DNA from 2 places in the Streptomyces sp. NPDC051907 genome. Region 2 is predicted to be linked to the other one. Evidence: riboswitches for the same ligand, from Rfam matches in the RefSeq annotation. Region 2 holds a riboswitch; the other holds the start of a gene.

Region 1 (14,582 bases), on a different contig from region 2:
CGAGCACCGCCGCCTTCCACCACCAGGCGCCGCGCGGGAGCGTCCGGGCGATCGCCAGCGCGATCAGGCCGCAGGGCAGGGCGCGCAGGAATCCCGCGAACAGCGGGTGTCCCGGCGGGAGAAGCTCGGTGGTGACGATGTAGGTCGTGCCCCACGTCAGGGGAGCGAGCGCGGTCAGCAGGGTGCGCGGCAGACGTCCATGGGGGACGCCGTCGCCGGCTCCCTCAGAAACCGTCTGTGCGGCTGGACTTGTCATGCTCGAAGTCTCGCGCGGCAGTGATCAATGAGTCCAACACATGTTTGTCACCTCATCGATCTCGATACAAGATGGATCCATGGAGCTCCAGCAGATGCGGTACGTCGTCGCCGTCGCCGAGACGAACAGCTTCACCCGCGCCGCCGAACGGTGTCTGGTCGTCCAGTCCGCCCTCAGCCACCAAATCGCCCGCCTGGAACGGGAGCTGGGCGCGAGGCTCTTCGAGCGCACCAGCCGCCGGGTGCGGCTGACGCCGGCCGGCGAGGCGTTCCTCCCGGCCGCGCGCCAGTGCCTGGACGCAGCCGAGCGCGCGGTCGCCGAGGTCGCCGCGGCCGTCGGAGAGGTACGCGGACGGCTCGCCGTCGGCCTGATCCCCACCGTCGCCGCGGTCGACGTCCCGGGTGCGCTGCGCGACTTCCGCCGGCAGTATCCGCAGGTGCGCATCAGCCTGCGGGTGGGTGCGAGCGACGACCTCGCCGAGCAGGTCAGGGAAGGCGCCCTCGACATCGCCTTCCTCGGGCTGCCGACCACAGCGCGGCCCCAGGGCGTCGCCGCCCACGAACTCGCCCGCGACCGACTCGTCGCCGTGGTCGCGCCGGACCATCCACTCGCCGGCGAGTCCGTGGTCGACCTTCGCAGGCTCTCCCGCGAGGTGTTCGTGGACTTTCCGCCCGGGACGGCCGGACGTCTCCAGTCCGACCAGGCCTTCGCAGCCGCTGGCCTCGGCCGTGACGTCCCCTTCGAGGTCAGCACCGCGGACTACATCGCTCGACTCGTCGGGCCGGGCCTCGCCGTGGCCATGCTCCCCTCCGCCTACGCCCCTCAGCTCGTCGGCGTCGTCACCGTCGAGGTCTCCGACGCGGCCAACCGCGTCGAGCACGTCGTCTGGAGCCGCTCCAGCCGCACCCCGGCGGCGACCGCCTTCCTCGCCGTTCTCGGCATCGAGGCGCAGGACTGAACACGACTCCTGTGGCCTCGTCTTGCCTTGCATCGGTGCGGCTGAGGCCGTGACTGTGACTGATTTCAGGGCAGTTGAGACCGATTGATTTCAACACATCGCTCTTTTCGACCAATCCGCTGACTTGCCGGGTCCGAATCACCTCGGGGGCGCAGTGCGGCCGGTCCTGCGGAGACGAGTGGTCTCAGGCGGGTCCACCGCGAGCCTCCGCAGGTCGAGAACGACAGTGCACATGGCGATAGGCGAGGAACATGGAAACGCAGGCGAAGGAGCAGGGCGGCATCGAGGGGCGCTTCGGGGAGGGGCGGGTCGACAAGGCCGTCTTCGTCGACGTCAGCGGGCGTCGAAGCAGAAGAGCCCGCCGCATCGGCTGGTGCGCCGGCATCGTCTGCTCCCTGTACGTCGCCGCTCTGGCCGGGTTCCTCGTCGACGGGGAGTCGGGTGCGCCCTGGCTCCGCCTCCCCTCGGCGCGGCAGGACATGGCCGCCGGGCCGTCGACGGTCGAGCCCGTGCCCGCCCCCGACCGCCCCGACCCCGTACAAGAGGAGACGGACGGCGGCGACGACGCTTCGGCGGACGCGCTGCGCCTCGACTCCGCCGGCCCTGATCGGGGAGGCGTCGCATCAGGGCCGACGGAGGGCTCGGCGCCCGCTCCCGCCGGCTCGGCGAAGCCGGCTCCCGAGACCGGCGCCGACGCCGGGGGAGCGGTGCGGCGCCCCTCGCCGGCAGCGGAGGCCCCCCGGCCCACCGCCCGACCCACAGCCGAGCCGACCTCCGAGCCGACGTTCGAGCCGACCCCTGAGCCGAGTGCCGAGCCGACCGTCGAGCCGACGCCCGAGCCGAGCGGGCAGAGCCCGGAGCCCGGTACGCCCACGCCCACGGCGACCCTCGGCGAGCCGAGCGCGGAGACGACGCTGCCGACAGCGTGACCGGCTCGCGCACACCGAGGGGGCGGGACCCGCGAGCTCGCGGGTCCCACCCGTCGTCCTTCGTACGGGTCGGATCAGCCGCGCAGACGGTAGCTGTTGGCGAAGCCGCTGGTGCTGCATACGTTCAGCTGGCTGGAGACCTGGTCGTAGGTCCATCCGGACGGCACGGTGCACGCCCACAGCATGTTGGCCGGGGTCCGCAGGCGGTAGCTGGTGGCGAAGCCGGAGGTGCTGCACACGTTCAGCTGGCTGGCGACCCGGTCGTAGGTCAGGTTCCAGTTGGGGAGGGTGCAGGCCCACAGGTTGTCCTTGGGCGCACGCATCCGGTAGCTGGTGGCGAAGCCGCTGGTGCTGCACACGTTGAGCTGGCTGGAGACCTGGTCGTAGGTATAGCCGGGGGAGACGCTGCAGACCCAGATGTTGTCCTGCGGGGAGCGCAGGTGGTACATGGTGCGGAAACCCTGTCCGCAGGTGTTGAGCTGGCTGGCGACTCGGTCGTAGGTGTAGCCGGCGGGCACGTTGCAGGCCCACGTGTTGTCCAGCCCGGACGCCTGCGCCCGGGCGGTGGGCGCGTTGACGGCGAAGAGCAGGGTCGTGGCGAGCAGAGCGAACGTCGCCAGCAAGGCTCTGGTCAGGTCCGGGAACGAGCGCGTGGATGTACGCATGTACCACCTCTTTCTGGAAGGTCCGCGCCGCCGGTTCGCCGGCGGCACGGGCAGGCGGTGACTGGCGCCGCGTCGAGCGAGGCGGGCCGGCCGCCGGGGTCCACCGGCCCCAGCGAAGCTAGCGACGCCGCCCCGAGAGCGAGAGGAGGTTTTCGGTCTATGTCAGAACAAGCCATCGGAATCATGGATTCTGGTGCCATTCGAGACTTTTGATCGGGAGGTGCGCATGCTGCTTCAGTACGTCAGAAGGCGGTTCGGCGGTCATGACGGGCCGCCGCTCGAGGCGCCGCCGCAACGAGGAGAGCCCGTCTTCACCGCTGACTTCGCCTCGACGGAGCAATGGGTCCAGGGACGTTCCTGGGCGTATCCGAACGGCGGACCCACCAACCGCGGCGACGACAAGCGGGACCACCTCGTCGTGGACCCGTCCTACTGCCGCGCCGGCGTCTTCCGCGCCACGCGGCGCCCGGAGGGGTCGTGGAGCACGGGACTGCTGACCACGGAGGGCAGCGCCGAGGGATTCATGGTCCAGACGGGCGACGTCCTGGAGGCGAGCGTGCGCCTCCCCGAGGAGAACGGCGCCTGGCCTGCCGTCTGGACCTGGTACGAGGGCGGCAACGAGGTCGACGTCTTCGAGTACCACCCGGACAACCCCGACCTGCTGGAGCTGTCGAACAGGGTGGGAGACCGGGGCCACTGCTACCGCCACGAGGACGTCAGGCCCGGCGCCCGGATCGAGCTGACGGTCGAATTCGGCGCCAAGTCCGTCGTCTGGTGGGTCAACGGCGCCCAGGCGTACGCCGACCGCGCCGGGGTCGGCCGGCACTGGCGCGCCTACCTCATCGTCAATCTGTCGGTGTGCGCGGGGACCCACCACCCGCCGCCGGACGCCACCGCCTCGGCGATGTCGTACGAGGTCGACGCCTTGCGCGTATTCCGGCCATGAAGAGCGGGCCGGCGGGCTCCGCCGGCCCGCCCCCATGGCGGGAAACGCGCTGCTCAGCTCTTCGAACGGGAGAAGGCGGTGACAGGACGCTCCAGGGGCAGCCCGTCGAGGAAGACGTCGACGCGCTCGTTGAAGAAGGCCACCAGCCCGGCGATCGGCTGGAGCTGCCGGGTGGGAAAACTGTAGGACCAGGCGACGTCGGGGTGTGTCTGGGCGCCGATCAGGGCCGACCAGTATCCGCTCGTCCTGCCCTTGTAGGGGCAGGCGGTCTCGGTGTCCGTGGCGGTCAGACGCGCGAAGTCGACCAGGCCGCGGTCCACGTAGTACCGGGTCGGCAACCCCGTCTCGAAGACCATCACCGGCGCGGGGGACTCGGCGAGGACGACGCCTTCGAGCTCGATCCGGACGGGCCGGTTCGAGCGCAGGGCGTCGACGCGGGCGTACGGGTTGCGCGGATGGACGAAGACCTCCTCGTCCTCCTCGTACCAGGCGTCCAGCGCGGCCCAGTCGAAGCGGACCGTTCCGCTCAGCCCTTCGACGGCGGAGTCCTTGAACACCTTCGCCGCACGCGGGCGATGGACGTCGCCCAGGCGGATCGCGTGCACCTCGGCCACGCCTCGGCCGGTGGGCTGGGTGTGGCCCTCGCTCGTCAGCAGGTCGGCCCGGACGTCGTCGAGGGGGATGTAGTACTGCGGGTAGTAGCTGACCTCCCACACATACCGCGCACGGGTGGTGTCGAGGACGGTCTCGCCTCCCAGGGCCGCCCGGATCCGGCGGGGGACCGGCGCCACGTGGTTGACCGGCACGATCATCTCTGGATAGTCGTTCATCGCTCTCCTCCTCGGTCGGAGTCCAGACGTTCCGCCTGCTCTCGGGGGCGGCATGGCCCGGCCTGTCGTGGGCCCTACGCGCTCGTCAGCCGCACGCATTCGGCGACGACGTCCCGCAGACTCCCGGTCCGCTCCCAGATCGCACGCTGAGTCCCGGCCCCGCTCCCCGTCGTCAGCAGAGCGCCCAGCGACTCCTGGGCGCGCTCGGTGTCGCCGTTCTCGTCCAGGGCGTCCCGGACGTGGTCGAAGAGCGCCCGTACCACCGCCTCCGCCGGCGCCGGCCGCACGGCCAGAGGGTGGACCAGCCGGTCGTCCAGGCCGTACCGGCTGGCCCGCCACGCGGCGAGCCGCAGCAGGCCCACCCCGTGCCGTGGGGGCGGCTCGCCCGCCTGCCATGCGCGGGAGGCCGTGTCGACCAGGCCGCGCGCCAGGGTGGCCAGCAGCACCGTCGCATCGGGGTCCAGACACACGTCCGCGACTCTGATCTCGACGGTGGGATAGCGGTGCGACAGCCGGGCGTCGAAGTAGACCATTCCCTTGTCGCGCAGCACACCGGTGCCGATCATGTCCCGCACCTGCTCGTGATACCGGTCGGCGGAGCCGAAGACCTCCACCGGGCCGGCCGAGGGCCAGCGGCCCCAGACCTGGCCGCGGTAGCTGCGGTAGCGGCTGTCCTGCCCCTGCCAGAACGGCGAGTTCGCGCTCATGGCCAGCAGCACGGCCAGCCAGGGCCGGATCCGGTCCAGGACCGCGACGCCCTCCTCGTCGGAGTCCACCGAGACATGGACGTGGCAGCCGCAGGTGAGCTGCTCCTGCGCGGTCAGCCCGTACTGCTCGTCGATCCACTGGTAGCGCTCCCCGGACCCCACCGAGGGGCTGACCGGCAGCGGCGACGTGGCGAGGGCCGCGACCGCCACCTCCATCTCGCCGGCGTGCCTCGTCGCCTCCGCCCGGCACCGCCGGATCTCGTCGCCGAGGTCACCCATCGCGACCTGCGGCCGGGTGGCGAACTCCAACTGCTCGCGGTGCAGCTCCGCCTCGAAGACCTCGTCCTCCCCGTCGGCCTCCCGGGACGCCACGGCCAGCACCGCCGCCGACACCGCCTCGGGCTCGCCGGTCTCCGCGTCCACCAGGAGCAACTCCTCCTCCACGCCCACGCTGCGCACGACCTCCGCCTTTCTGCCGGACCGGCTGCCGTTCCAGCAGACCACGCGGGAGCGAGGTCCGCGACGAGTGAGTCCCCGCCTCCCGGGCACCCGCAGGCCGAGGAGAGCCTCAGCCTGCGATTGCGGCGCCGCGACGCACGGCACAGGGTGAGAACCAGACGTACGGAAAGGAGTCGTCATGCCTCGCGGTTCGAGTCCGAAGCGGGAGCGTCAGTACGAGCACATCAAGGAGAGCGCCGAAGAGCGTGGAGAGAGCACGAAGCGCGCGAAGGAGATCGCCGCCCGCACCGTGAACAAGGAGCGCGCACGCTCCGGCGAGTCGCGCACCGCCGGCAAGTCCTCGACCCAGGAGATGTCGTCGTCGAAGCGCGGCGGCCGGCGTTCGCACAGCGGTGCTCAGGGGCCGACGTACGACCAGCTGTACGCGGAGGCGCAGCGTCGCGACATCCACGGCCGCTCGTCGATGAACAAGGCCGAGCTGAAGAAGTCGTTGGGCCGCTGAGAAGGGGCCGACCGCGCTGTTAGCGTTGCCTCTTGACTGAGGGGATGCGGACACACCGATGACAGCGACCACCTTTCTCATAGGCGGGGATCTGCGCGTACGGCGGCTCGGGTTCGGAGCCATGCGACTGCCCACCGAGCCCGGCCCCGAGCGCGAGGCCTCCCTCGCGGTCGCCCGGCGGGCCGTCGAGCTGGGCGTCACGCTCATCGACACCGCCCACCTGTACGGCGGGGGCGCCAACGAAGAGCTTCTCGCCGAGGCGCTCCACCCCTACCCGGACGACCTGCTCATCACCACGAAGATCGGCGTCGCCCGCTCGGCCTCCACCGGCGAGTGGGGACTGGACGGCCGGCCCGCCGTGCTGCGCGACCAGGTCGAGCACGCTCTCCGTCGTCTGCGCGTCGAGCGGATCGAGCTGCTCCAGCTGCACCGGATCGATCCCGAGACGCCCCTCGCCGACCAGCTCGGCACGCTGCGGGAGCTGCAGACCGAGGGAAAGGTCGGCCGGGTCGGGCTCTCCGAGGTCACCGTGACCGAACTGGAGCAGGCGCGGAGGATCGTCGACGTCGTGAGCGTGCAGAACCGCTACAGCCTGCTCGACCGCGCGTACGAGCCCGTGCTCGAGGCCTGCGAGGAGGCGGGCATCGCGTTCCTGCCGTGGCGGCCGATCGTGGCGGGGGAGTCGGGCGCGCAGGCCGAGGTCGCCGCCGTCGCGGCCGAGACCGGCGCGACGCCCACGCAGGTCTCGCTCGCCTGGCTGCTCGGCCGCTCGCCGGTCGTCCTCCCGATCCCGGGCACCGCCCGGATCGCCCACCTCGAGGAGAACGTCGCCGCGGCGGACCTGCGCCTGACGCCGGCCCAGCGCGACCGCCTCGACCGCCTCGACCAGCCGTCCGAGCAGGCATAACCCCTCCCCGAGCAGGCGTGACTCCCTTCCCCCGAGCGTCCCCGAGCAGGCGTGACGCCCGCTCGGGGAGGAAGTCGGCCAGCTTCGGCGCGCGCAATTGGCCCTAAATAGTTGGTGCCTACAATTTCAGGTCAAAGAGTGACACGAACACGTCATGGCGGGCCGGAGCGGACGCTTCCGGCGCCGCCCGGGCGCCAGAGTCCGGGGACGGCATCCCGATCGGGGCGCCGATGGTTGAACTACCTGACTCAAGGAGTTCGCTCGTGGGGAAGAGAGCTACCGCGCTTCTCGCAACCGCCGTGCTCGCCAGCCTGATGCTCGTCGGCCAGGCGCACGCGGCACCCTCAGACCATGCACGTCCGGCCGCCTCGGGGAAGACGGCCATACCTGGGGAGCAGGCGACCCAGGTGCGCTATGCGCCGTTCACCCTGAGCCACAACCAGTCGGTCAGCTCCGACACGGCCCGGCTCGTCATGCAGTCCGACGGCAACCTCGTCATCTACGACGAGTTCAACCGGGCCCGCTGGGCCTCCAACACCGTCGGCCAGGGCTGGACGGCCCGCTTCCAGACGGACGGCAACTTCGTCGTCTACACCCGCTCCAACCGCGCGGTGTGGGCTTCGAACACCGCAGGTCGCCCCGGTTCGCGCCTGGCCATCCAGGACGACGGCAACGTGGTGATCTACGACGGCAGCCGCGCGGTCTGGGCGTCGGGCACCAACCACTGATCCGCCTGCTTCTGAGAGGCCGGGCCCGCACGGGCCCGGCCTCGTCGGTGTGCGCGCCGCGGGGTCGCGGCGCGCCCGCGCATCTTCTGCCTGATCGCCGAATTGGACATAAGGTTCGTATTGCCAATCTGGTGACCAAGGAGATCAGGATGTCCGAACTCATCGTCATCGGCTACGACGAGCCTCCAACCGCGAACAAGGCCTTCAAGACGGTCCAGCAGCTGGAGAAGGACTCCGTGCTCAAGCTCACCGGGCTCGCCTTGGTCTCGGTGGACCAGGAGGGCGAGACGCACGTCGACACACCCCGCAAGAGCGAGAAGGTGGCCGTGTCGGCCACGGCGGGCGCCCTGTGGGGCATGGTCTTCGGCATGCTCATCCTGATGCCCGGGATCGGCGTGGTGGGCGCCGCGGTCGGCGGGATCATCGGCAAGGTGAGCCAGATGGGCGTCGACAAGTCGTTCCGGGAGAAGGTCCAGTCCCTTCTCAAGCCCGGCTCGGCCGCCGTCGTGATCATGGCTACGGACATCGTCGACGAGAAGTTCGCCGCGGCGATGCAGCCCTATGGCGGAACCGTCCTCAAGACGTCTATGGCGGACGAGGACGAGAAGGAACTCGCCGAGCAGCTCGCCGGCGACCAGTAGAGCCCGGGGCCGACCCCGCCCTGCGCAGGGTGCACGGGGCACGGCCGTTCGTCATGGGCGCCACCGGAGGGAGCGTCCCTCGGTCGCCAGCTGGGAGAGGACAGTCCAGATGACCGCATGCGCGAAGGGCCGGCCCGGCAGGCGACGGCTGGCGACGGTCGCCCTGACGTGCGTCGTCGTCGCGTCGAGCGTGGCCGCGCTGTCGTCGTGCAGCACCGACAGCGGCGACACGGAGGGCGCGACGACGTTCAGCCCCCGCCCGACGCCCCCCGACACGTCCGCGTTCTCGGGCACGCCGCCCTCGGCCATGGCCTCCGCCGCCGAGTCCGCCCTCGAGTCGGCCCGCGCCGCGGCCTCGTCCGCCTCCGCTGCCGCCTCCTCCTTCGAGGCGTCGGTCTCGGCTGAGCTGACCCGTGCGAACGAGGCGGCCGCCGCCCAGCTGAAGAACGTGGAGGGAAAGGGCAACGCGACCTCCGACGTCTCGCTGACGGGGAGGCCCAGAGCCGAGACCGGCGGTCTGCAGGCGGTCGTCGTCAACATCGCCAACAGCACCGACGAGCAGGCGTCGTACGCCGTGCAGGTGGACTTCGTCGACGCCGACGGCAAGGCGGTGGAGACGAGGATCGTCGGCGCGGAGGACCTCGAGCCGGGCGAGCGGGCTCGGCCCCTCGCCATCAGCCGGAAGCCCGCCGACCTGGCGCTTACGGCGAAGATCGCCAAGGCTCAGCGGTACTGAACGCGGGCGGTGAGCGTCGGCCCGTACCAGGCGACACATCCGGCAGCGGGCCCTTCGGCGGTGCCCGCCCTCCCGCCCTCCAGCCCGCCAGCCGTCGTGCCGTCCAGCCGCCCCGCCGTCGTGCCGCGTGCGATCTCGGCGAGGAGCAGGGCATCGGCTCACTAGGCCGGGGGCCTAGCCCAACTCCAGCTCGCCCACCGTCTCGCCCCCGCTCTTCTCGCCCGTCAGCCGGAACCCCAGCCCGAGATAGAAGCGCTCGGGGCCGCTCTCGCCCGGCTCCCAGGTGGCCGTCAGGCGGTCGCCGCCGCGGCGGCGGATCTCGGCGGCCACGGACTCGACCGCGAAGCGGCCGTACCCCTTGCCCTGCTCGCCGGCCGCGATGTTGAGGCGCCACAGGCCCGAGCGGATGTCGGCGCCCGTGCCGTCGTCGGCGAAGTCGATGTCGAGGAAGGCCATGAGGAAGCCGACGGGCCGGTCGCCGTCGAGGATCAGACGGGGCCAGGCTGCCTCCGGGTGTACGTACGCCTCGGCGAGGGACTTCACGACCGGCGCGACCAAGTGCTCCTGGTCCGGCCGGACTCGTATGCCGATCGCGGCGTCGAAGTTCTTCGGGGTGATCTTCTCCAGGCGGAGCGTGGTCGTCATGCGGGAACCATAGAAGGGCGGTCAAGCGGATTTCCGAGCGGCCGTGTCCGAGCGACCGCGTCGGAGCGGGCCGCCTTGCTCGGCGTCGGCCCCGGGGAGGCGCGCGCCGCTCGCGCCCGCCCCTCGTACGTCCGAACGCGCGGTACGACATGCCGTTCCCGTCTGCGATGATGTCCCGCGAAAAGGCGACGGCGGATCGAGGAAGCCGGTGTGAATCCGGCGCGGTCCCGCCACTGTGATCGGCGAGCGGATCCCGAACAGACCACTGCCCGGGTACGGGTGGGAAGGTCGGGACGAGCTTCGACCCGAGAGCCAGGAAACTCACGCGGTCGCCTCCTCGAAGTGTCTGGGGCGGATTTCCCCAGAGGGGAGGACTTGTCGGCATGCCCATCGGGGGACTGTCAGGCGAGCCGGCGCCGTGCCGGGTCGTCGTATGCCGGGACTGCTGCTGCGGCAGTTCCAAGGTGACCGGCGTCGATCACGCGGAGCAGACCGCCCGTCTGCGCACTCAAGCGCCCGTCCGCGTCTGCGAGTGCCTCGACGTGTGCGACCAGGCGAACGTGATCGTCGTACAGCCCTCCGCCGCGGGACGTGCCGCCGGCGCCCGGCCGGTCTGGCTCGGCCTGGTCAACGACCCCGCCGCGACCGAGGACGTCGTCGACTGGGTGAGAGCGGGCGGCCCCGGCGTCGCCCCGCTGCCGGACGTGCTCGACCTGTACGTCTTCACCCCGCCGGGCCGCGCACGGTCCGTGCCCTCCCCCGACGACACGCGATGACCCACCGATCCACCCTGCGACGACTCCGGTGAGAGGACCCATCACATGACGGGCAAGTACCCCAAGTTCGTGCTGTCGGCGATAGCCGCGGCTCTGCTGACCGTCGGCTGCGGAGGCGACGGCGGCGCCCGGAAGGACACCGGGTCGGCGGGCTCCGCCGCCAAGGGCTTTCCGCTCACGGTGACCAACTGCGATGTGAAGACCACCTATAAGCGTCCTCCGCAGCGGGCGGTGTCGCTGAACCAGCACGCGACCGAGATCATGCTGGCGCTCGGGCTGGAGAAGTCGATGGTGGGCACGGGCTATCTCGACGACAAGATCCTGCCGGAGTACCAGGCAGCCTACGGCGGGATCAAGGTGCTCGCGAAGGAGTACCCCTCCTTCGAGACGCTGCTGGCCGCCGAGCCGGACTTCGTCTACGGCGGGTTCTCCAGCACCTTCGACGAGAAGGAGGGACGCGGCCGCAAGGCGTTCACCGACGCCGGGGTCGACACCCACCTCAATATCGAGGAGTGCTCCAAGCCCGTGACGATGGCCAAGATGGACGAGGAGATCCGCACCGTCGCCAAGATCTTCGGCGTGCCGGAGCGGGCCGAGCAGCAGGTGAAGAAGCTCAACACCGTCCTCAAGGGGGTCGACGGCAAGCTCGCCGGCGTCGCTCCGACCAAGCTCTTCGTCTACGACAGCGGCGACAAGACCGCGTTCACCGCGGGCGGCGCGGGCATCGGCAACGAGATGATCAAGCGAGCGGGCGGTGTGAACCTGTTCGCGGACGTGGACAAGACGTTCGGCGACGTGTCGTTCGAGCAGGTGGCCGAGCGGGCTCCCGAAGTCATCGTCATCTACGACTACGGCGACCAGCCCGTCGAGGACAAGAAGAAGTTCCTGCTCGCCAACCCGGCGCTGAAGGACGTGCCCGCGATCAAGAACAAGCGGTTCGCCGTGCTGCCGCTCTCCTCCACCGTGCTCGGCGTCCGGGTGCCGGCCGCCGTGGAGTCGCTGGCCCGCCAGATCCACCCGGACCGCTTCCAGTGACGGAGGCGACCGAGACGACCGAGGCGGCCGGCCCGGCCGATGCGACGGAGGCGGCCGGGCCCGCCAAGGCGGCGGGCGGCCCGGCCGGAGCCGGGGCGGTCGCGGTCCGGCGCACCGCCGTTCCCTATCCTCTGGTCCTGGCGCTGCTCGGGGCCCTGGTAGCGGCGGCGGCGACCGCGGGCATCGCGATCGGCTCGATCAACGTGCCGGCCGGCCAGGTCTGGAGCATCCTGCTGCACCAGGTGCATCCGTCGCTGGCCGAGCCGACCTGGACGCCGGTCCGCGAGACGATCGTCCTCGACGTCCGGCTGCCCCGGGTCCTGCTGGCCGGCGTGGTCGGCGCGGGCCTGTCGGTGTCCGGGATGGCGCTCCAGGCTCTCGTCCGCAACCCGCTGGCCGACCCCATGCTGCTCGGGGTGTCGTCCGGCGCGTCGGTGGGCGCGGTGCTGGTCCTCGTCTTCCATGTGACCCTGTTCGGGATCTTCTCCCTGCCCGTGGCCGCGTTCCTCGGCGCGCTGACCGCGCTGATCGCCGTCTACTTCCTGGCCCGCTCCGGCGGCAGGATGACCACCGTGCGGCTCGTCCTCGCGGGCGTGGCCATGGCCGAGGTCCTCTCGGCGGTCGCCAGCCTGCTGGTCGTCACCTCCAACGACCCGCACAAGACCCAGTCGGCGCTGCGCTGGATGCTCGGCGGACTGGCCGGCACCACCTGGACGCTGGTGTGGATCCCCGTGGGCGCGGTCCTGCTCGGCACGGCGGTCCTGCTCGGCGTCTGCCGCTCGCTCAACCTGCTGCTGGCGGGGGAGGAGGCCGCCGCGGCCCTCGGCCTGGACGTCCACCGCTTCCGCGCCGCGCTGTTCACGCTCGTCGCCCTGATGATCGGCACGATCGTCGCGGTCAGCGGCCAGATCGGGTTCGTCGGCCTGATCATGCCGCACGTGGTGCGGCTGCTCGTGGGCGCCGACCACCGCCGCGCCCTGCCCGCCGCCGCGCTGCTCGGCGCGGCGTTCCTGATCGCCGCCGACCTGGCGGCCCGCACCCTCATCAGCCCGGAGGAGATACCCGTCGGCATCCTCACCGCCCTGGTCGGCGGCCCGTTCTTCCTCTGGCTGATGCGACGGAAGGCGGCCCGATGACGGACACCCCGATAGCCAAGCCCGGCGCGCTCGACGTCGAGGACGTGTCCGTCGTCGTGAACGGCCGGACCCTGGTGGACCAGGTCTCCCTGCACGTGGCGCCCGGCGAGGTGGTGGGACTCGCCGGCCCCAACGGCGCGGGCAAGTCCACCCTGTTGCGTACCTTCTACCGGGCGCTGCGCCCCACCTCCGGCAGGGTGGCGCTGGACGGCGAGGACGTCTGGCGGATGCCCGGCAAGCGCCTCGCGCAGCGGCTCGCCGCCGTACTGCAGGAGACGGCCGGGGACTTCGAGCTCACCGTGTACGACGTGGTGGCCATGGGCCGCACCCCGCACAAGCGCGCCTTCGCGGGCGACGACGCCGAGGACCGCGGCATCATCGTGGGCGCGCTCGAGGAGCTCGACGTCGCCGCGCTGGCGGACGCGCCCTTCGACCGCCTCTCCGGCGGGGAGAAGCAGCGGGTTCTCATCGCCCGCGCCCTCGCGCAGCGCACCGGGACGATGGTGCTGGACGAGCCGACCAACCACCTGGACCTGCGCCATCAGCTCGACGCCCTCCGGCTGGTGCGCGGGCTCGGCGTCACCGCCGTCATCGCGCTGCACGACCTCAACCTCGCCGCGTCCTTCTGCGACCGGATCTGCGTGATGGAGGCCGGCCGCGTGGTCGCCGTCGGAACGCCCGCGGAGGTCCTCACCGCCACGCTCCTCGCCGAGGTCTACCGCGTCGAGGCGGACGTGAGCGAGCACCCGGTCACCGGGCTCCCGCATGTCACCGTGCTGCCCGGCCTCGACCGGGTGCGCGAGGAGCGGCCGAGGGGAGGTCTCCTGGCGTGACCTGCGGGAACTGACCGCCGGAGCTGGCGGCCGTACGCCCTGGGAACGCCCCGCCGCCGCTGCGGGCTGTGGCTCGACACAGCGTCAGGCGCCCCCGGCGACTGGAGGTTTCTACGAATTCCAGATCGCTTTGAACGCTCCGCCCGCCTCCTCCGTATGTAGCTCCGCAGCGCTGCCGCCCCCTCTCAGCCGGCGCACGCTCACGGCCGACCGGCAACGAAGCATAGGAGCTCCGTTGAGACATACAGCACGTAGACGACCCAAGAGCGGCAGAAGAGTTGTCGTCGCCTCGATCGCGTTGATCCTTGGCGGGGGTGGCCTCATCGCGGTCAACACCACCGCCACCGCCGGCGAAGGGTGGGGCGGCGAGCAGAACCAGACGCGGAGCACCGGCCCCGCCGCGTCCACGATCAAGTGCCCCGAGGTCGCGAACGGGCTGCCCGAAGTGCCCGAAGCGGCCAGGGTCGAGGTCGACCGCGAACTCGCCACGCTGGACACCCAGATCACCGAGGCGTACCAGCAGTTCGTCGACGACAAGGAGCGGATGGAGCGGGACGCTCAGCTCGCCCAGAACGCCGTCCTCGATCCGCTGAAGGACAAGCGCGCGGCGAGCCTCGACCGTATCGCCGTAGCCATCGGCAAGGTGGCCGGCGAGCGCCCCAAGGGCGTGGAGTCGATGGCGGCGTGCATTCTGCAGGCGGACGACGCGGACGCGAACGGCGCCGGTGACGGCAAGGACCAGGAGCAGGGCCAGGGGCAGCAGGGCCAGGGGCAGCAGGGCCAGGAGCAGGGTCAGGGCGACGGCCAGGGCAACGGCAGCGGAGGCCAGGCGCAGAACGGCCCCGAGGCGTCCGACTTCGTCGACATCCAGTCCGTCCAGCCCAACGTCGCCA
Region 2 (14,582 bases):
TTCGACGACTTCTCGGTCGACACCATCAAGGACGTCAGCGGCGGCGGCGTCGCCTACTGGAACATATCCGTCAACGGCACTCCGACGCCCGTCGGCGGCTGCCAGTTCAAGCTGAAGGCCGGCGACCAGGTGGCGTTCACCTGGACGACGTTCTGACCCGTCGGGCCACGCGCACGGCCGTGGGTCCGCGAAGGAGCGCCTCCGCGGACCCACGGCCGCCGGCCGGTCAGCTGCCGTACGTCAGGGCGATCGTGTCGCCCACGTTGATCACCCTGGCGCGGTCGGCCGCGGTGGGAACGGAGCCGTCGACGCTGGCCTTCCACGTCGAACCGCCGCTGTTCGCCGTGCCGTTGACGGCCGTGACGACGCCCGTGCCGGAGGACGGAGTCACGCTCGTGACGCACCCGGACGGGGTCGCGGCGCCGGTCGCCGCCGTCAGGACGTCGCCCAGGGTGGTCGTGGCGCCCGTCGGCGTGAAGGACACCGAGCAGACCTTGAGGGCACCGGATCCGTCGTCGACGGTCAGCGCCAGCTTGGCGGCGGTCCCCGCGGTGAAGCCGCTCTGGGCGACCCACTTCGTCTCGCCCGCGGCGAGAGGAGTCGGCGGGGCGGCGGTGAAGCCGCCGCCCGCCACCGCGCGCAGGCCGTCGATGGACGCGTAGGCGTTGGGCACGGTGTCGCTCGGCAGGTACTTGAACCCGCCGCCCGGCTTGAACTGCTGGGCGATGAGGAAGTCGAGCGGCGTCTTGCCGGCGGCGGTGAGGAAGTCGCCCGTCTGGGGGTTGATCCCACACGCGTTCAGCCCGGAGACAGCCCATCCGTTGGAGTTGGTGTTCGGCCCGAACATGGCGTTGAAGGCGCCCGACCCGACGACCAGCTTGCTCTTGAGGAGGCCTTGGCCTGGACGATGTCGGGGTCGCTCGCGGGCACCCCGGACACGCACAGGGCGGCCATGGAGGCGCCGGTCATGTCGATGTCGCTCGCCGCGGCGAGCTGGGACGGGTTGCCCTCGGCCTTGCCGAAGTTCCAGCCGCCGTCGTTGTGCTGGTTGGCGCGGATGCGTGTGACCACCTTGGCGAGCAGAGCCTGGGGCACCCGCTGGGCGCCCGCCTGCGTCTTCGCCCCGCCGAGCGCGAGGGCCGCGAAGACGGTGCCGTTGTAGTTCGCCGAGGATCCGAAGTAGCCCGCCTCGGCGCTCTGCCAGTAGCCGTAGACGTCGGCGATCAGGTTGCGGCCGGCCGAGATCCTGGCCGGGTCGAGGCCGGCCGCGTAGGCGTTGAGCGTGGCGCGCTCGTAGTCCGTGACGACAGGCGAGCCGGACGGCCAGCCCGGCGCCGACAGGTGCGATCTATAGATCTTCCGGGCGTTCTTGGAGGCGTCCCCGCCGGGCGTCACGTCCGCTGCGGCCGTGCCGGCCGCGGCGAAGGCGCTGAACGCCCACTCGTTCGACAGGCCCGAGCCGGCGTAGGAGCCGTCCGCGGCCTGGAGGGACTTGAGGTAGGCGACGCCGTTCGTCTTCGAGGTGGCTATCTGCGCGGGTGTGGCGGTCGCCGACGCCGGCGACGTCGTCAGGACGAGGGCTCCGAGCGCCACGGGGGCGACGAGCGCGGTGCGAAGGGGAGTACGGGTACGGGCCATGGCCTGCTCCTGGAGTCGAGGGACGCCGGCCCGTGCCTGGAGTTCGCCGTCCGGAGGCACGACGGCGGACCAGTGGCCGCCGTCCGAACGCGTGGTACAGCTTCCTGTGGTGCTCGCCGTCTGGGCATTCGGGCTCGGCACCGGCCCTTCGCCGGTCCCACACCGCTGCGCGTCAGCCCCGGAGTCTCACCAGGTTCCCCCATGTGGCAGCCCAGGACGCTACCGGAGAGCCCAACCTTTAGCCAGGACAGGGGACTTGAGCCCTCGTCGGTTCATGACCGGCGGACTTCACAAGACCTTGACGATGTACCCACAAGCGTGTTGCAATCCGGCTGATACACACTCAGTACCAGGGGAAGCCGGTCGAACTCCGGCGCTGACCCGCAGCCGTGGGCCCGACACCGTACGGGCGAGCCGGAATGCCTGGGCTGAGCAGCACTTCAGCGACAGACGCCGTCGCGGTCTACGGCGTGGTTCGGCCAGCCCCTGCGGAGACTCCGTGCGGGGCCTGCAGCCACGCGCGGGACCCGCCCGGCCGACACGAGGGGCCGCGGTGGGTACCGGAAGAGCAACAGAGCGTCGGGGGACGAGCGCGAGAGTACTGTCCCTGGTGTCGGCCCTCGCGCTGACCCTCCTGGCAGGCGTGTCCTTCGTCACCGGGACGGAGCCCGCGGCGGCCGATCCGATCCAGGACTGCACCGCGGCCAAGGGCTCGATCGTCGCCGTCGACTTCGGACCGTTCGGCGGCAAGGTCGAGCGGGGCTGCGACACCACTCCCACGACCGGGTACGAGCTGCTCCACGAGGCGGGCTTCACCACCGAGGGAACCGGGCACGACGGTCCGGCCTTCATCTGCCGCATCGGCTACGGCTCGTTCGACTCCGGTACGCAGTACCCCACTCCGGACAAGGAGGACTGCGTCCTCACCCCGCAGGCCACGGCGTACTGGTCGTACTGGATCGCCTCTCCGGGGCAGTCCACGTGGACCTACAGCCCTCTCGGCGCCATGGCCCGCAAGCCGAAGCCCGGCGACGTCGACGCCTGGGTGTTCGGCGGCACCGATGTCGGCGGCAGCACCGGCAAGCCCCGCTTCTCGCCCGACGACGTGCGGGCCCGCGGAGGAGAGACGCCCGCCCCGAGCCCCACGCCGACGCCGACGCCGCCGGCGTCCAAGATCGACGTTCCCGCCGCCGCGCGCTGGATGGCGACCCGGCTCACCGACGGCGAACGCGTCGTCGACGAGGGCGCGGAGACCCCCAACTACCTGCTCACCGCCGAAGCCGCGTACGCGCTCGCCGCCGCGAACGGCAAGAGCGGCGCCCTGGACAAGGTGACGGCGTTCCTGGCCGCGCACACCGAGGCGTACGCCTACCCGTCCGGCAAGGACCAGGCCCCCGATCCGACGGCGGCGGCGCGGCTGGCCCTGCTGGCGGAGATCACCGAGGCGAACCCGCGCGCGTTCGGCGGCCACGACCTCCTCGCCGACCTCTTGGCCAACGTCTGCGACTCCGGCCCGGAGAACGGCCCCAAGCCGGGCTGCACGGCCAAGGGCGACTTCCTCAACGCCGGCTACGGCGACGGCCAGGCGCTCGCGGTCCTCGCCCTGCTGCGCGGCGGACTCCAGCCGCCCGCCGAGACGGTGACCCGTCTGACGCGGCTCCAGTGCGAGGACGGCAGCGTCACCAGCATCCTGATCCGGCCCGGCGAGAACTGCGAAGGCGACCCGATGACCACCGGTCTGGTCGCCCTGGTGCTGCACAAGGCGGGCGGGCACGCCGGCGAGGTGGCCAAGGCCCGCGCGTATCTGCACAAGACGCAGCTCGGCAACGGCTCCTACCCCGGCTACAACGGCTCCACGACCGGCAGCGTCACCGCCACCGCCCTCGCCGCACAGGCCCTGCGGGCCCTCGGCGACGCCGCCCGGTCCGACGCCGCCGTCTCATGGCTGTCCGGCCAGCAGGTCCGCGACGGCGGATTCGGCTTCGACGAAGGCGCCGCCGACTCCGTCGTGTACGCCACGTCTCCCGCCGTCCTCGCGGGCGCGGGCGTCGACCTGGTGTCGCTGAGCGTCAAGAAGCCCGAGCCGCCGCAGCCTTCCCCGAGCCCGACCACGACTGCTCCCCCGGCCACCACCGCTCCTCCGACCTCGCCGCCCGGCGAGGGACCGGACCTCGACAAGGGCGTGGCCTATCTGACGAAGCCCGCGAACCTGAAGCAGGGACGGTGGTACGACAACGGCCAGGGCCGGGGGTTCGCCGACTACGGCATGACGATCGACGGCGCCTTCGCCCTCGCGGCGACGGGCCTCGACAACGCCACGCTCCGCAATATCGTCGACTTCCTCGACAAGGGGGGCAAGGACGGCACGGGCCGCGGAGTCCACGCCTGGACGGGCGTCGGCACCAGCCATGCCGCCGGCGGCTCGATGGGCAAGACCGCGCTCCTCGCCGAGGCGGTCGGCCGCGACCCCCGGAACTTCGGCGGACAGGACCTCGTCGGGGCACTCGCCAAGGCGGTGTGCACCGCCCCGAGCAAGCCGCCGAACCGCTCCTGCCCGGCCAAGGGCGCCTATACGTACGCCCCTTCCGTCTTCGCCCAGGCCCTCGGCGTGATGGCCCAGGTACGAGCCGGCGAGAGGGACGCCGCGGCGGAGCCCATCTCCTACCTCAAGAGCCTCCAGCGGCCGTCCGGCGCCTGGCCGAGCCTCATCCCCCCGACGGGGGACTCCGACGTCGACTCCACCGCCATCGCCGCGATGACCCTCGACCTGGTCGCCGGCGACGAGGCGGACCCGGCCGTGGACAAGGCTCTCGCCTGGATCGCGAGCGAACAGCTCGGCGACGGCGGTTTCCCCGGCGCGTCCGGCAACTCGGTGAACTCGGCCGCGCTCGCCGTCCAGGGCCTGTCCCTCGACGGCGAGAAGTACAGCGCCCAGATCGCGAAGGCCCGTAAGTTCCTGGCCTCCCAGCAGAACCGGGACGGCGGCTTCAACGTCGCCAAGGGCGGGCAGCCCGGATCGGACATCCGGGCCTCCACCCAGGCCGTCGGCGGCGCCACGGGCATCTCGTTCGGCGTCCTCACCCGGAGCCTGACGGGCACCGCCCCGCAGCCGATCCCCAGCCCCTCGGGCTCGACGCCCGTCATCGTGACCCCTGGCGACTCCGGGGGCCAGTCGGCAGGCGCCGACGGCGGCCTGGCCGGCGCGGGCGGGACGGGCGGCGGCGGTGGCCTGGCCTCGACGGGCGCCCAGCTCGGCGGTCTCGCGGCGGCGGCCGCCGTCCTCGTCGGGGCCGGCTGGCGCTTCGTCGTCGTGGCCCGGCGTCGCGAGAGCGCCGGAGCCGGGCAGTGAGCCGGCAGGCGGTACGCACTCTCGCGCGCGGCGTGGCGGCGCTGGCCATGGTCGCCGCGGCCGTGTTCGGGACAGGAGGCGCAGCGGTGGCGGCCGCCCAGCCGATGGGCAGGTGCACCACGTCCTCGGGCGTGGTGCTGGCGGTGGACTTCAGCCGTTGGGGAGGCCCGGTCTACCGGTCGTGCGGCACGACTCCCACCACCGGCTACGAGCTGCTCAACCAGGGCGGCTGGCGGACCACGGGCACCGGGCACGACGGCCCGGCGTTCATCTGCCGGATCGGCTACAGCGGCCACCAGGGCGGCAGGCAGTATCCGACCGCGCAGGACGAGGACTGCGTCCTGACTCCTCCCGCCTCCGCCTACTGGTCGTACTGGCACGCCGACCCGGGCGAGGACGACTGGGAGTACAGCCAGCTCGGCGCCATGAGCTACAAGCCCAAGCCGGGCAGCGTCGACCTGTGGATCTTCGGCGGCACCGACATCGAGGGCGCCAAGGGCCGTCCGACCGTCACCCCCGACCAGCTCCGCGCGCACAACGCCAGGCCGGTCGGCGGCGGTTCCGGACAGAAGCCCACCTCGAAGCCCGCGGACGGCGGCTCCGGGAACCAAGGCGGCGCCCCCTCCGGGCGGCCGTCCGCCGAGCCGAGCACGGCATCGGCGAGCGCCTCCGCCAGCGCCAGCGCCTCGCCGAGCCCGTCGGCCACGGCCTCCGCATCGCCGTCCGCCGAGCCGTCCGCGTCCCCGGCGTCCGAGTCCGCCGTCGCGGCCCCGCCCGGCGGCGCCAAGGTCGTGGACGCGCAGCCGGCGGCGGACGCAGAGCACGAGACGGGCTCGGTGCTGCCGGTCGTCGCGACCGCGGCCTTGGTGCTGCTCATTCTGGGGGCGGCGGGCTTCGCGGCGAAGCGCCGTCGCCGTACGGAGTAGGCCGGTGGCCCGCACCGCCGTCGGCTCGGAGCCGCGGGCGTCCGAAGCAGTCGCACCGGACACCCGCGGCCGCCGGCTGCCCCGCTCGCTGCACCCTGTGGCCTGGTGGCTCTGGGCCCTTGCCCTGGCCACCGCCGTCAGCCGCACCAACAACCCGCTGCTGCTGTTCCTCGTCCTCGCCGTGCTCGGCTACGTCATCACGATGCGCCGCACCGAGGCGCCCTGGGCGCGGGGATTCAAGTACTACCTCTATCTCGCGCTCACCGTCGTGGCGATCCGCGTCGTCTTCCGTGCGGTCTTCGCCACCGGCATCACCCCGCACGACCACTTCCTCTTCGCGCTCCCCCGCATCCCCACCCCCGGCTGGTACGCGGGAATCCAGATCGGCGGCCCGGTCTCGCTGGAGGCGGTCCTGTCCGCCGCCACGGACGGGCTGCGGCTGGCCTGCATGCTGTGCTGCATCGGCGCGGCCAACACCCTCGCCAACCCCAAACGGGCCCTGCGCGTGCTGCCGGGGGCGCTGTACGAACTCGGCGTCGCGGTCACCGTGTCGCTGAGCGTCGCGCCCCAGCTGGTGCAGAGCGTCCAGCGCGTGCACAGGGCACGACGGCTGCGGGCCGGCCGCACGAAGGGTCTGCGCGCCTTGCGGGGCATCGTCGTGCCCGTCCTGGAGGACGCGCTGGAACGCTCCCTGCGGCTGGCCGCGGCCATGGACTCCCGGGGGTACGGGCGAGCCGGCTCGGCCACCGCGCGCTCCCGCAGGCTGACCGGGGCGTTCATGCTGTCGGGCATGTGCGGTCTGTGCGCCGGGGCGTACGGGCTGCTCGACGCGACCGCGCCGGCGGTCCTCGGCTTCCCGGCGCTGCTGGCGGGCTCGCTGCTGTGCGCCGCCGGGCTGCGGCTCGGCGGCCGGCGCGTCACCCGCACCGCGTACCGGCCGGATCCCTGGCTGGCCGCCGAATGGGCGGTCGCGGGCTGCGGAGTGCTGTCCGCGGTGGTGCTGTTCGCCGGGACGGGCTTCGACGCCGCCGACCTCAACCCCTCCATCTATCCGCTCAGCTGGCCGACGCTGCCCCTGGTGCCGGCCGCGGCGATCCTGCTGGCGGGCAGCGCCGGATTCCTGGCGCCGCCGCCCACACCCCACACCCCGCCCACACCCCACACCCCGCCCGAGCCTCACACTCCGCAGACACCGCGCACACCGTCCGCGCCGCGTCCGGCCGCACCGCGCACCGAGGAAGCCACGTGATCACCTTCGACCAGGTCAGCGTCGTCTACGACGGCGCCGACGAGCCCGTGCTGCGCGAAGTGGACCTGACCGTCGACGAGGGAGAGCTGGCGCTCGTCGTGGGCCACACGGGCGTCGGCAAGTCCACCCTGCTGGGGGCGGTGAACGGCCTCGTACCGCACTTCACCGGCGGCACGCTCTTCGGCCGCGTCACCGTCGACGGCCGCGACACGGCGGATCATCCGCCCCGGGAGCTCGCCGACGTGGTGGGAGTGGTGGGCCAGGACCCGCTGGACGGGTTCGTCACCGACACGGTGGAGGAGGAACTCGCCTACGCCATGGAGCAGTTGGCCGTGGCGCCCTCGGTGATGCGCAAGCGGGTGGAGGAGACCCGACCTGCTCGGGCTCGCCGAGCTACGCCATCGCGCCTTGCACGAGCTGTCCGGCGGACAGCAGCAGCGCGTCGCCATCGGCTCCGTGCTCACCGCGCATCCCCGCGTCCTGGTGCTCGACGAGCCGACCTCCGCACTCGACCCGACGGCCGCCGAGGAGGTACTGGCCGCGGTGACCCGCCTGGTGCACGACCTCGGGGTCACGGTGCTCCTCGCCGAGCACCGGCTGGAGCGCGTCGTCCAGTACGCCGACCGCGTCGTCCACCTGCCCGGCGACGGCAGAGTCGTCTCAGGGCCACCCTCCGAGATCTTCCGCACCTCGTCCATCGCCCCGCCCATCGTGGAGCTCGGCCGCACCGCCGGCTGGGAGCCCCTGCCGCTGTCGATCCGCGACGCGCGCCGAGCGGCGCCCCCGCTGCGCTCGAGGCTCCGCGGTGCCGCGGCGCCCGCGGTCCGCCGGCCGGCCGCGGGAGGGCGCCCGCGGCTGCTCAGCGGGCGGGGAGTCACCGTGGCGTATCACGGCGTGCCCGCGGTACGAGCGGTCGACGTGGACCTGCGGGGCGGGGAGGTGACCGCGCTGATGGGACGCAACGGCTCGGGCAAGTCCTCGCTGCTGTGGGCGCTCCAGGGCTCGGGGACGCGCCAGGCCGGCAAGGTGCACGTCACACCCTCCGCCGGCGGGGAGGCCGCGGACCCGCGCAAGCTGTCGGCGGGCGACGCCCGGCGGCTCGTCGGGCTCGTGCCGCAGACCCCGACGGATCTGCTCTACCTGGAGAGCGTCAAGCAGGAGCTCGCCCAGGCCGACACCGAGTCCGCGACGGGCGGCGGTCCCACCGCACGGGAGATCCTCGACCGGCTCGCCCCCGGCATCGACGACGGCGCCCACCCGCGCGACCTCTCCGAGGGGCAGAAGCTGGCCCTGGTGCTCGCCGTCCAGCTCTGCGCGGCTCCGGAGGTCCTCCTGCTCGACGAGCCCACCCGAGGCCTCGACTACCAGGCCAAGACCCAGCTGATCAAGATCGTCGACGCGCTCGCGGCCGAGGGCCGGGCGGTCGTCGTCTCCACCCACGACGTGGAGTTCGTCGCGCGGGCGGCGGACCGGGTCGTCGTCATGGCGGAGGGCGACGTCGTCGCGGACGGTCCGACAGCCGAGGTCGTCGTCGCCTCCCCGGTCTTCGCCCCCCAGGTGGCGAAGATACTCGCGCCACTGCCCTATCTGACGCCCGGCCAGGTCGCGAGCGTGCTGGCGGACGGCGTGCCCGAGGGAGTCGAAGGCGAGGGCGGGTCATGAAGGACCTCGGCCGCCTCGACCGGGCCACGGCCGTGCGCATCACTCCGCGCGCCGGTGTGGTGATCGCGATGGCCGCGTTCCTCGGCGTCGTCGCGTTCTTCTGGCCGTTCGTCGTGGCCCCGGGCACGTTCGGCTCGAACTTCGCACCCCCGCTGATCTTCGGCGTCCTGCTCGTCCTCGTCCTGTGCGTGGTCGTCTCGGAGATAGCCGAGGGCGGCATCAGCTCCAAGGCGCTGGCGATGCTCGGCGTGCTCTCCGCCGTCAACGCCGCCCTGCGCCCGCTCGGCGCGGGCACCGCCGGCATCGAGACCGTCTTCTTCATCCTCGTGCTGGCCGGCCGCGTCTACGGCCCGGGCTTCGGCTTCACCCTCGGCTGCACCTCGCTCTTCGCCTCCGCCCTGATCACCGGGGGCGTCGGCCCCTGGATGCCGTACCAGATGTTCGGCTGCGCCTTCGTCGGCATGCTCGCCGGGCTCCTCCCGCGGGCCTCGGGCCGCCGCGAGGTTCTGATGCTCGCGATCTACGGCTCGCTGTCCGGGTACCTGTTCGGCTTCCTGCTGAATCTGTCGTTCTGGCCGTTCGCGGTGGACCCCAGCAGCTCCATCGCCTACCTGCCGGGGCTGCCCTTCACCGAGCAGTGGCAGCGCTATATCGCCTTCGATCTCGCGACGTCGCTGGGCTGGGACACGGGTCGGGCGGTCACCAACTTCGTCTGCATCACGCTGGCCGGCCCAGCCGTCCTGACGACGTTCCGCCGGGCGGCGCGCAAGGCCCGCTTCCAGGCGCCGGTGCGGTTCGCGGACAGGCCGAAACCGCGCGGCGAGTGAGCGCGGGGCCCGGCGGCGGGCCGGGGCAACCTCTTGACCTCTGTGGCCCAGGCCACTACTTTGCGTGAGACGTCGACCCATATCTACCGGCAAGGAGGCGACCAGCAGATGAACACCAGCTCTGATCTCGGTCGCCTCGCCCAGTGCACCGCCTGGGTTCCGGGTCGGATCGCGCACGGCGTCTGAGCACGCCGTTTCTGATGTGCCCATAGCGGCACACTCCGGGTTTCCCGTCACCACTCTCTCGGCACATCGCTGTCGCGCATCCGTGCCGTTCTGCGCCCGCTCCTCGCACGTGGCGCGTCTGAACACAGAAAGCTGCCTGAACATTGGCGAACATGATGAATCGACCGTTCACGCACCGAAACGAAGGCCTGTCATGACAGAGGCGCGGATCACGGTCAACGGGAAAGAAGCACCGATCTCACCGGCCGCACCCCACACCACAGCGCTGGACTTCCTGCGCGAGCGCGGTCTCACCGGCACCAAGGAGGGCTGCGCCGAAGGCGAGTGCGGCGCCTGCTCGGTCCTGGTGGCCCGTCCCGGGGTGAACAAGCCCACCGACTGGGTTGCGGTCAACGCCTGCCTGGTCCCGGCCGCGGCGCTCGACGGCCAGGAGATCATCACCTCCGAGGGCCTCGCCACCGCCGGCGCACCCGGCACACCGCCCTCCCTGCACCCGGTGCAGGAGGAGATGGCGGTCCGCGGCGGCTCCCAGTGCGGCTACTGCACCCCGGGATTCATCTGCAGCATGGCCGCCGAGTACTACCGGCCGGGCCGCTGCGCCCCCGAGAGCTCGGCCGACAGCGCGGACCCGGCCGAAGGCGCCTGCGCCGACGCCGAGCACGGTCCGAACGGATTCGATCTGCACGCGCTGAGCGGAAACCTGTGCCGCTGCACCGGCTACCGCCCGATTCGCGACGCCGCGTTCGCCGTCGGCGCGCCCGCCGAGCAGGACCCGCTGGCGCAGCGCCGCGAACAGGCGCCGCCCGCACCGGTCGCCACCGTGTACGCCCAGGACGAGTACACCTTCCTGCGCAAGAACACCCTGGCCGAGACGCTCCAGCTGCTCCGTGAGCGGCCCGACGCGGTGCTGGTCGCCGGCTCCACCGACTGGGGCGTCGAGGTGAACATCCGCTCCCGCCGGGCTGACTGCGTGGTCGCCATCGACCGGCTGCCCGAGCTGCGGGAACTGCGCGTCGAATCCGACTGCGTCGAGATCGGGGCGGCGCTGACGCTCACCGAGATCGAGCGCCGGCTCGACGGCGACGTCCCGCTGCTCGCGGAGCTCTTCCCGCAGTTCGCCTCGCGGCTCATCCGCAACGGCGCGACCCTCGGCGGCAACCTGGGCACCGGCTCGCCCATCGGCGACAGCCCGCCGGTGCTGCTCGCGCTCGAGGCGTCGGTGGTGCTCGCCGACGCCGACGGCGAGCGCGTGGTCCCGCTGGCGGACTACTTCACCGGCTACCGGCAGAGCGTGCGCCGTCCCGGAGAGCTGATCCGCGCGGTGCGCGTCCCGCTGCCGCTGTCGCCCGTCACGGCCTTCCACAAGATCGCCAAGCGGCGCTTCGACGACATCTCCAGCGTGGCGGTCGCCTTCGCGCTCGACATCGAGGACGGCGTGGTCCGCAAGGCGCGCATCGGCCTCGGCGGCGTGGCCGCCACCCCGATCCGCTCCCTGGCCACCGAGGCGGCCCTGGAGGGCAGGCCCTGGTCGGCCCAGACCGTCGAGGCAGCGGCCCGGGTGCTGCGAGGCGAGGGCACGCCGATGAGCGATCACCGCGCCAGCGCCCTCTATCGTTCCGCGATGCTCGGCCAGAGCCTGCTGAAGCTGCACGCACAGACCACCGAGGCGGTGTCGTCATGAGTCATCTGTCCGAGCTCCCCGAGAAGCCCGTAGTCGGCGTCTCCCTGCCGCACGAGAGCGCCGTCCTGCACGTCACCGGCGCCGCGCTCTACACCGACGACCTGGTCCAGCGCACCAAGGACGTGCTGCACGCCTACCCGGTCCAGGTCATGAAGGCCCGCGGCCGGATCACCGCGCTGCGCACCGAGCCCGCGCTCGCCGTGCCCGGCGTGGTCCGTGTGCTGACCGGCGCCGACGTGCCCGGCGTCAACGACGCCGGCATGAAGCACGACGAGCCGCTGTTCCCCGACGAGGTCATGTTCTTCGGCCACGCGGTCGCCTGGGTGCTCGGCGAGAGCCTGGAGGCGGCCCGGCTCGGCGCGGCGGCCGTGGAGGTGGAGCTCGAGGAGCTGCCCTCCGTGGTCACGCTGCAGGACGCGATGGCGGCCGAGAGCTACCACGGCGCGCGGCCCCTCATGGTGCACGGCGACGTCGACGCGGGCTTCGCCGACTCCGCGCATGTGTTCACCGGCGAGTTCCAGTTCGCCGGTCAGGAGCACTTCTATCTCGAGACGCACGCGGCGCTGGCCCTGATCGACGAGAACGAGCAGGTGTTCATCCAGAGCAGCACCCAGCACCCTTCGGAGACGCAGGAGATCGTCTCGCATGTGCTGGGCGTGCCCAGCCACGAGGTGACGGTGCAGTGCCTGCGGATGGGCGGCGGCTTCGGCGGCAAGGAGATGCAGCCGCACGGATTCGCGGCCGTCGCCGCGCTCGGCGCCAAGCTGACCGGTCGCCCGGTCCGGTTCAGGCTCAACCGGACGCAGGATCTGACCATGTCCGGCAAGCGGCACGGGTTCCACGCCACGTGGAAGATCGGGTTCGACGAGGACGGCCGTATCCAGGCCTTGGACGCCGCTCTGGTCGCGGACGGCGGCTGGAGCCTGGACCTCTCCGAGCCGGTGCTGGCCCGAGCGCTGTGCCACATCGACAACACCTACTGGCTTCCCAACGCGCGCGTCGCCGGTCGCATCGCCAAGACCAACACGGTCTCCAACACCGCCTTCCGCGGCTTCGGCGGACCGCAGGGCATGCTGGTGATCGAGGACATCCTGGGCCGCTGTGCGCCGCTGCTGGGCCTGGACCCCATGGAGCTGCGCGAGCGCAACTTCTACCAGCCGGGCCAGGGCCAGACCACGCCGTACGGACAGCTGGTCACCCAGCCCGAGCGGATCTCCAGGGTCTGGGAGCAGGTGCGGGACGACGCCGCACTCGCCGATCGCCGGCGCGATATCGCCGCCTTCAACGCCGCGCACCCGAACACCAAGCGGGCGCTCGCGATCACCGGCATCAAGTTCGGCATCTCGTTCAACCTCACCGCCTTCAACCAGGGCGGGGCGCTGGTGCTGATCTACAAGGACGGCTCGGTCCTGATCAACCACGGCGGCACCGAGATGGGCCAGGGCCTGCACACCAAGATGATGCAGGTGGCCGCGACCACGCTGGGCATCCCGCTGCGCAAGGTGCGCCTCGCCCCGACGCGTACCGACAAGGTGCCCAACACCTCTGCCACCGCCGCCAGTTCCGGTGCGGACCTCAACGGCGGGGCGATCAAGAACGCCTGTGAGCAGCTGCGCGGGCGGCTGCTGCAGGTGGCCGCCTCCCAGCTGGGTTCGAACGCCTCGGACGTCCGCATCGTCGAGGGCGTCGCGCGGGCGCTGGGCGCCGACGAGGAGCTGGCCTGGGACGACCTGGTGCGCACCGCGTACTTCCAGCGCGTTCAGCTGTCGGCCTCCGGCTACTACCGGACCGAGGGGCTGCACTGGGACGCGAAGTCGTTCCGGGGCACGCCGTTCAAGTACTTCGCCTACGGCGCCGCGGCGACCGAGGTGGAGGTCGACGGGTTCACCGGCGCGTACCGCATCCGGCGGGTCGACATCGTGCACGACGTCGGCGAGAGCCTCTCCCCGATGATCGACATCGGTCAGGTCGAGGGCGGCTTCGTGCAGGGCGCGGGCTGGCTGACGCTCGAGGACCTGCGCTGGGACACCGGCGACGGGCCGAGCCGCGGCCGGCTGCAGACGCAGGCCGCGAGCACCTACAAGCTGCCGAGCTTCTCGGAGATGCCCGAGGAGTTCAACGTCACGCTACTGGAGAACGCCACCGAAGAGGGCGCGGTCTACGGGTCCAAGGCGGTGGGCGAGCCTCCGCTGATGCTGGCGTTCTCGGTGCGCGAGGCGTTGCGGCAGGCCGCCGCCGCGTTCGGGCCGAGCGGGATCAGCGTCGATCTGGCCTCGCCCGCGACGCCGGAGGCGGTGTACTGGGCGATCGAGGCGGCCCGCCGGGGCGAGGGCTCGCCGAGCGGTCTGGTCCGCGACGGCTCCGCCGCGGGCGGTCACACCGGAGACGGTCACGCCGGAGACGGGTCGGCGCCCCACGGCGAGATCCGGGCCGACGCAGAAGCGTTGAGCAGTGCCTGACATGACATGGATCGCCGCGGTCGCACGGTTGCGAGCACGCCGGGAGTCCGGCGTGCTGGTGACCGTCGCGACCGTGCGCGGCCATGCCCCGCGCGACGCCGGCGCGAAGCTCGTCGTGGGGCAGACGAAGACATGGGGCTCGATCGGCGGCGGCAATGTCGAGGCCGTCGCGATCGACCGGTCCCGGGAGATGATCGCCGCGGGCAAGGCGGAGCCGGAGCTGATCGATTTCGCCCTCAACGACAAGGTGACCAACCAGCACGGCGTGCAGTGCTGCGGCGGCACGGTCTCGGTGCTCCTCGAACCGCTGCCGGTGGTACGGGCGGTGGCGGTCTTCGGCGTCGGGCACGTCGGGCTGGAGCTGGCGCGCATCCTGGCCCGTCAGGACCTCGACCTCCATCTGATCGACAGCCGCTCCGACATGCTCGCCGAGGAGCGGCTCGACGTGCTGGCGGACGCGGTGGCGCAGGTGCACGTACATCACACGCCGCTGCTGCCGGAGGAGGTGCTGGAGAAGCTGCCGCGCGGCGCCCACGTCCTGATCATGACCCACGACCATGCCGAGGACGCGGCTCTGTGCGACGCCGCACTGCGCACCGCCCATC

The links. Region 2 has a riboswitch for cobalamin ahead of AB0M39_RS07285 (prenyltransferase/squalene oxidase repeat-containing protein). Riboswitches for the same ligand answer to the same signal wherever they lie in the genome.
Region 1: linked by a shared signal. The riboswitch ahead of AB0M39_RS35460 ((2Fe-2S) ferredoxin domain-containing protein) and the one ahead of AB0M39_RS07285 (prenyltransferase/squalene oxidase repeat-containing protein) in region 2 are both predicted to bind cobalamin.

Annotation. Positions count from the first base shown of each region.
Region 1 covers NZ_JBFAYB010000108.1:11,094-25,675, forward strand. Annotated here, with positions in the region: gene AB0M39_RS35395 (EamA family transporter) at 1-256, opposite strand, end outside; gene AB0M39_RS35400 (LysR family transcriptional regulator) at 336-1,214, shown strand; gene AB0M39_RS35405 (hypothetical protein) at 1,466-2,143, shown strand; gene AB0M39_RS35410 (hypothetical protein) at 2,218-2,808, opposite strand; gene AB0M39_RS35415 (beta-glucanase) at 3,035-3,754, shown strand; gene AB0M39_RS35420 (DUF427 domain-containing protein) at 3,808-4,584, opposite strand; gene AB0M39_RS35425 (glutamate--cysteine ligase) at 4,659-5,750, opposite strand; gene AB0M39_RS35430 (plasmid stabilization protein) at 5,929-6,252, shown strand; gene AB0M39_RS35435 (aldo/keto reductase) at 6,311-7,159, shown strand; gene AB0M39_RS35440 (hypothetical protein) at 7,423-7,887, shown strand; gene AB0M39_RS35445 (DUF1269 domain-containing protein) at 8,037-8,528, shown strand; gene AB0M39_RS35450 (FxLYD domain-containing protein) at 8,638-9,264, shown strand; gene AB0M39_RS35455 (GNAT family N-acetyltransferase) at 9,439-9,909, opposite strand; cobalamin riboswitch at 10,063-10,253, shown strand; gene AB0M39_RS35460 ((2Fe-2S) ferredoxin domain-containing protein) at 10,293-10,685, shown strand; gene AB0M39_RS35465 (ABC transporter substrate-binding protein) at 10,731-11,720, shown strand; gene AB0M39_RS35470 (iron ABC transporter permease) at 11,852-12,856, shown strand; gene AB0M39_RS35475 (ABC transporter ATP-binding protein) at 12,853-13,689, shown strand; gene AB0M39_RS35480 (DUF1996 domain-containing protein) at 13,925-14,582, shown strand, end outside.
Region 2 covers NZ_JBFAYB010000007.1:124,033-138,614, reverse strand. Annotated here, with positions in the region: gene AB0M39_RS07295 (DUF4430 domain-containing protein) at 1-156, shown strand, start outside; partial or broken gene AB0M39_RS07290 (hypothetical protein) at 227-1,638, opposite strand; cobalamin riboswitch at 1,761-1,838, opposite strand; cobalamin riboswitch at 1,938-2,084, shown strand; gene AB0M39_RS07285 (prenyltransferase/squalene oxidase repeat-containing protein) at 2,240-4,987, shown strand; gene AB0M39_RS07280 (hypothetical protein) at 5,035-5,913, shown strand; gene AB0M39_RS07275 (energy-coupling factor transporter transmembrane component T) at 5,918-7,162, shown strand; partial or broken gene AB0M39_RS07270 (ATP-binding cassette domain-containing protein) at 7,159-8,824, shown strand; gene AB0M39_RS07265 (ECF transporter S component) at 8,821-9,651, shown strand; gene AB0M39_RS07260 (FAD binding domain-containing protein) at 10,031-11,518, shown strand; gene xdhB (xanthine dehydrogenase molybdopterin binding subunit) at 11,515-13,977, shown strand; gene xdhC (xanthine dehydrogenase accessory protein XdhC) at 13,979-14,582, shown strand, end outside.